Regions from separate parts of the Streptomyces sp. NPDC096048 genome, predicted to be linked through region 2. Evidence: riboswitches for the same ligand, from Rfam matches in the RefSeq annotation. Region 2 holds a riboswitch; the other holds the start of a gene.
The links. A riboswitch is a leader RNA that binds a small molecule or an ion and turns the genes downstream of it on or off. The one in region 2 is predicted to bind S-adenosylmethionine.
Positions count from the first base shown of each region.

Region 1: it holds a riboswitch for S-adenosylmethionine, as region 2 does, so the genes downstream of both, thrC (threonine synthase) here and ACIQ6R_RS09925 (aminotransferase class V-fold PLP-dependent enzyme) in region 2, are expected to answer to the same signal.

Region 1 is NZ_JBIWGG010000006.1:435,095-438,261, reverse strand. It holds gene ACIQ6R_RS19245 (glucosyl-3-phosphoglycerate synthase) at 1-811, opposite strand, end outside; SAM riboswitch class I at 946-1,093, shown strand; gene thrC (threonine synthase) at 1,112-2,422, shown strand; gene ACIQ6R_RS19235 (MoaD/ThiS family protein) at 2,419-2,694, shown strand; gene ACIQ6R_RS19230 (cold-shock protein) at 3,133-3,167, shown strand, end outside.
Region 2 is NZ_JBIWGG010000003.1:433,749-436,915, forward strand. It holds gene ACIQ6R_RS09920 (glycerate kinase) at 1-2, shown strand, start outside; gene ACIQ6R_RS09925 (aminotransferase class V-fold PLP-dependent enzyme) at 1-1,309, opposite strand, end outside; SAM riboswitch class IV at 1,455-1,571, opposite strand; gene trpD (anthranilate phosphoribosyltransferase) at 1,652-2,716, opposite strand; gene ACIQ6R_RS09935 (cytochrome bc complex cytochrome b subunit) at 2,847-3,167, opposite strand, start outside.

The DNA.
Region 1 (3,167 bases), on a different contig from region 2:
GGCCGCGGGCCAGCCGGAGCTGGGCGGTGCGGTAGATCGCGGCGGACATGCGGCCCAGCGCCTGGCCGTCCTGGTGCCGGTGCCTGCGGACGCCGACGTCGACCTGGGCGAGGGCGTCCAGGCCCACCAGGTGCAGGGCGTCGACCAGCATGCCCAGCTCGACTCCGTAGCCGACGGGGAAGGGGAGCTGTTCGAGGAGGGAGCGGCGGGCCGCGTACTCGCCGCCGAGCGGCTGGACGAAACCGGCCAGCCGCGGCCAGTGCATGTTGAGCAGCGGACGGGCCATGAGTTCCGTGACCCGGCCGCCCTGGCCGGGGGCGGTGCCGAGGGGCCGGTCGTACATGGCCTTCACGAGGTGCACGTCCGGCTCGGTGAGCAGCGGGCCGACGATCCCGGACACGAAGTCGGCCGAGAACTCGCGCAGGTCCGCGTCGACGAAGCAGACGATGTCGCCGCCGGTGACCAGCAGTGAGCGCCACAGCACCTCGCCCTTGCCCGGCACGGCCGGGACGCGGGGCAGGATCGCGTCGCGGTGCACGACCCGGGCGCCCGCCGCCGCGGCCACCGCCGACGTCCGGTCCCTGGACCCGGAGTCCACGACCACCAGCTCGTCCACGAGCGGCACCCGCTCCATCAGTTCCCGCCGGATCACCGAGACGATGCCGCCGACGGTCGCCTCCTCGTCGAGGGCGGGGAGCACCACGCTGACCGACTGCCCGCCCGCGTGCTTGGCGGCCATGAGCTGCTGGATCGGCCGGTCCGCCACGGACCAGGAGCGTGCGCTCAGCCAGCGCTCGACTTCTTCCAGCACGGTCTCCGGCTCCCTCTGTGATCCATCTCGCGGTTCGGACGACTATCTCAACAGTGATGGACGTCGGTTACAGTCTTGAACAACGCGGGTGACCATCGCATGCCGGGGTCGCCGCGCGAACGACAACTGAAGACCGCTCATCCAGAGGGGCAGAGGGATACGGCCCGTTGAAGCCCCGGCAACCCTCCAGTCGGTTCTTGTCACGCGGACGTGGCGAGGCTCCCGGCTAGGGAAGGTGCCAAATCCGTCTCACGGCGAGATGCGTCGTGAGGAAGATGAGGAGAAAGGGCCTCGCCTCACATGGCTGTGCAGACTGTCGAAAGCACCACCGACACCACCGCTTCCACCCCCTCCGCCGCCTCCCCGGTCGACCTCGGTCCCGCCTCGGCGCTCACCTGCCGCGAGTGCGGCCACCGCGTGCCCCTCGGCCCGGTCTTCGCCTGCGAGGAGTGTTTCGGCCCGCTGGAGATCGCCTACGACTTCTCGGCGTACGACACCGAGGAACTCCGCGAGCGGATCGAAGCGGGCCCCGCGAACATCTGGCGTTACGCCCCGCTGCTGCCCGTCCCCGCCGACGTGGCGGACAAGCCGAACATCAACCCGGGCTGGACCAAGCTGGTCAAGGCCGACAACCTGGCCCGCGAGCTGGGCGTCACCGGCGGTCTGTACGTCAAGGACGACTCCGGCAACCCGACGCACTCCTTCAAGGACCGTGTCGTCGCGCAGGCCATCGAGGCCGCCCGCGCCTTCGGCTTCACCACCCTGTCCTGCTCCTCCACCGGCAACCTCGCGGGTGCCGTCGGCGCCGCCGCCGCCCGCGCCGGCTTCCGCTCCTGCGTGTTCATCCCGCACGACCTGGAGCAGGGCAAGGTCGTCATGGCCGCCGTCTACGGCGGTGAGCTGGTCGGCATCCAGGGCAACTACGACGACGTGAACCGCTTCTGCTCCGAGCTGATCGGCGACCCGGCCGGCGAGGGCTGGGGCTTCGTCAACGTCAACCTGCGGCCGTACTACGCGGAGGGCTCCAAGACCCTCGCGTACGAGATCTGCGAGCAGCTCGGCTGGCGGCTGCCCGACCAGCTCGTCGTCCCGATCGCCTCCGGCTCCCAGCTCACGAAGATCGACAAGGGTCTGCAGGAGCTGATCAAGCTCGGTCTGGTCGAGGACAAGCCGTACAAGATCTTCGGCGCCCAGGCCGAGGGCTGCTCGCCGGTGTCCACCGCGTACAAGGCCGGCCACGACGTCGTACGCCCCCAGAAGCCGGACACCATCGCCAAGTCCCTGGCGATCGGCAACCCGGCCGACGGCCCCTACGTCCTCGACATCGCGCGCCGCACCGGTGGCGCCGTGGAGGACGTGAACGACGAGCAGGTCGTGGACGCGATCAAGCTGCTGGCCCGCACGGAGGGCATCTTCGCGGAGACGGCGGGCGGCGTGACGGTCGGCGTCACGAAGAAGCTGATCGAGGCCGGCCTCCTGGACCCGTCCCTCACCACCGTCGTCCTCAACACCGGCGACGGTCTGAAGACCCTCGACGCGGTGGCCGGCACCGGCCTCACCGCCACCATCCGCCCGAACCTGGACTCCTTCCGAGAGGCTGGCCTCGCATGAGCGTGACCGTTCGCATCCCGACCATCCTGCGCACCTACACCGGCGGCAAGGCCGAGGTCGCCGCCGACGGCGCGAACCTCGGTGAGGTCATCGCCGACCTGGAGAAGAACCACACCGGGATCGCCGCCCGTGTCCTGGACGACCAGGGCAAGCTGCGTCGCTTCGTCAACGTCTACGTCAACGACGACGACGTCCGCTTCGAGCAGGGCCTGGAGACCGCGACCCCGGACGGCGTCGGCGTCTCCATCATCCCGGCGGTCGCCGGCGGCTGACCCGGCCCTCGATTACCTCTGGTAATCACGGTAACGCTCAGTTCATCGAATTGCCCCCTCCGTAAGAGAAGCGGAGGGGGCAATTCCATGTGATTGAGCGCGGTAGAGTTGGGGAACGCGCTCCCGATCGAAAGATCGGAAACCCTGAATTCCTGCCGCCCGCCCGACGAGATGTAGCCAAAGTGTGGGTGTGTTTCGCGGCTTTTGTGCCCTTTGTGTGCCCCGACTTGACCCGAATTCAGGCGAATTCGCGCCACATTCCGGACCGGGTTCGTCCAGATTTCTCGTCCGATTGACCTGTTGCAGACGGCAGTTGGGCAGATACATTCAGCCGCGGTCGACGCGTTCCGGCGCACGCCCCCAGTCGTGGGGGGTGAGGTCTGACCCGGGTCCGCGAAGTGCGGATCTGTGCAAGGGCCAGTAATAGGGGAGTTAGGCATGGCTCAGGGCACCGTCAAGTGGTTCAACGCGGA
Region 2 (3,167 bases):
AGTTCCAGCGGGCGCCGTCGCTCACCAGCTCCTTGACGGCGTTCACGAACCGCTCGACGTGCTCCTCCGGGGTGCCCGCGCCGAAGCTCACGCGGATGGCGTTGAGGGACTTCTCGCCGGGCTGCGCCTCGGGGGCGCCGCACTCGCCCTGCGCCTGCGGGTCGCTGCCGAGCAGGGTGCGCACCAGCGGGTGGGCGCAGAACAGGCCGTCGCGCACCCCGATGCCGTACTCGGCGGAGAGGGCCGCGGCGAAGTGGGAGCTGTTCCAGCCCTCGACGACGAAGGAGAGCACGCCGACGCGGGGGGCGTCGTCGCCGAAGAGCGAGAGGATCCGCACCTGGGGCACCTCGGCGAGCCCCTCCCGCACCTTGCCGATCAGGTACTCCTCGCGGGCGACCAGCGTGTCGAACCCGGCCTCCGTGAGCGCCTTGCAGGCGGCGGCGACGGCATAGGCGCCGATGACGTTGGGCGACCCGGCCTCGTGCCGCGCGGCGCTGTCGTGCCACTCCACGTCCACGCCGCCGTCGGCGCGCCGGGTGACCCTGCGGCTGGCGCCGCCGCCGGCGAGGTACGGCTCCGCCTCGCGCAGCCAGTCGGCCCGGCCGGCCAGTACGCCGGCGCCGAAGGGGGCGTACAGCTTGTGCCCGGAGAAGGCGACCCAGTCGACGTCCAGGTCGGCCACGGAGACGGGGTGGTGCGGGGCGAGCTGGGCGGCGTCCAGCACGATCCGGGCACCGTGCGCGTGCGCGGCGGCGGCCAGTTCACGCACCGGCCACAGCTCGCCGGTGACGTTGGAGGCACCGGTGACGCAGACCAGGGCGGGCCCGTAGGGCTCACGGGCGGCGAGGGCGCGCTCCAGGGTCTCGACGGCCTGCGCCGGGGTGCGCGGGGCGTCCAGGTAGGTCACGTCCGCGTCCCGCCAGGGCAGCAGCGAGGCATGGTGCTCGGTCTCGAAGACGAAGACCCGACAGCCGGCGGGCAGCGCGCCGGCGAGCAGGTTGAGGGAGTCGGTGGTGGACCGGGTGAACACGACCTGGTCCCCTTCCCGGCATCCGAGGAACCCGGCGACGGTCTCCCGGGCGTTCTCGAACAGGTCGGTCGACAGCTGCGACAGGTACCCGGCCCCGCGGTGCACGCTGCCGTAGTACGGGGCGTAGGCCGCCACGTCGTCCCAGACCTGCTGGAGCGCGGGCGCGCTGGCGGCGTAGTCGAGCGCGGCGTAGGTGACCTCTCCGCCGGTGACGAGGGGGACGGTGACGTCCCGGCCGAGGACGGGCAGCGGGGTGGCGACAGCGGTGGGTACGGACATGGCGGACTCCCGTGAGGACCAGCGCGAGGAAACGCGCTGTGAAAGAGAAGAAAGAGGTGTGCGGAGGCGGGGCTCTGCGGCCCTATCGCATTCGCCGGTTCACGGGAGACTCCTCGGACGACCCAGGACCCCTGGTTTCGCGAGGGGTCCGCGCTTGCCGTGAACCTTGCTGTCCACGGCCTGGTCTTCACCCGGGGCACCCCGCCACGGACGGAGGGTTGCCGGACAGTCGGCCGGGGCCTCATGACTGTCACTCATGACCTGTCGAAAAACCTAGGGGAAATGATCGGCGCCCCGCAACCCGAGTCCGGATCGCGGGACGCACGTCACACGAGAGGGCGGCTACGCGTGCGTCGCGGCCACCCAGCGCTCCAGGACGCGCCTGGCCGCGCCCGAGTCGACCGCCTCCGCGGCCCGGTCCATCCCGGCCCGGATCTGCTCGGTCAACGGCCCGTCGCCGGGCTCCAGCGCCACCAGCGCCGCCGCCGAGTTCAGCAGCACCGCGTCCCGCACGGGGCCCGTCTCGCCGGCCAGCAGGCGGCGGGCGACGTCGGCGTTGTAGGAGGCGTCGGCGCCGCGCAGCGCCTGGACCGGCACGAGTTCGAGGCCGACGTCCCGCGGGTCGAAGGTCTCCTCGGTCACCCGGCCGTCCCGCACGACCCACACCCGGGAGGTGGCCGTCGTGGTCAGCTCGTCGAGGCCGTCGTCACCCCGGAAGACCAGGGACGAGTGGCCGCGCTCGGCGAAGACACCGGCGATGATCGGCGCCATCCGGGCGTGGGCGACCCCGATCGCCTGGGACTTCACCTTGGCGGGGTTGGTCAGCGGACCCAGGAAGTTGAACACCGTGCGGATACCCAGCTGGCCGCGCGCCGCCGCCACGTGGCGCAGCGACGGGTGGAACTTCACGGCGAAGCAGAAGGTGATGCCGGCTTCCTCGGCGACCTCCGCCACCCGCTTCGGCGTCAGCTCCAGATTGACCCCGAGCTTCTCCAGGACGTCGGAGGCCCCGGACGCCGAGGAGGCGGCCCGGTTGCCGTGCTTGACGACCTTCGCGCCCGTCCCGGCCACGACGATCGCCGACATGGTGGAGATGTTGACCGTCTTGGCGCCGTCGCCGCCGGTGCCGACGATGTCGACCGTCTCCCCCGGCACCTCGATCACGTTGGCGTGGGCGTACATGGTGCGGACCAGCCCGGAGATCTCCTCGACGGTCTCGCCCTTCGACCTGAGCGCCACCGCGAAGCCGGCGATCTGCGCGTCGGTCGCCTCGCCGCGCATGATCACGTCCAGCGCCCAGGCGGTGTCGTCCGCGGAGAGGTCCTGGCCGTCCAGCAGCCCGTTCAGCAGGGTGGGCCAGGAGCGGCCCGCCGCGGTGTCGCCTCCAGCGGGGGTCACAGCGCTCATGAGCCGCTCCTGAATCGTGTGTATGGCGGAAAGGGAGTGTGGTCCCACCCTATCCAGCCCCGGGCACGGCGAAGGGCCCCGTCCGCGGAACGGACGGAGCCCTTCGCCGTGGTGTGGCGACGCCGGAGGGTCAGTGGTGGCCGTGGCCGCTCGTGACCTCCTTGTACTCCTCGACGGTCGGCTTCGGGATCTGCGACTCCTCGCCGTAGTACCCCTTGCTGAGCTTGGCGCGGAGCCTCTCCGTGCGCTTCACCTTGCGCCGGACGCCGTTCTCGTCGACCTCGGGGCCGATCTCGGCCGGCTTGTACTGCTCGTGCGCCGTGAGCGTGTGCAGCTGCTCCTGGCTGAGCGGCTCGTGCACCTCGATGAACTCACCGTGCGGCAGGCGCTTGATGATGCCCGACTCGCGGCCGTGCAGCACCTTGTCCCTGTCCCGGCGCTGGAGGCCGAG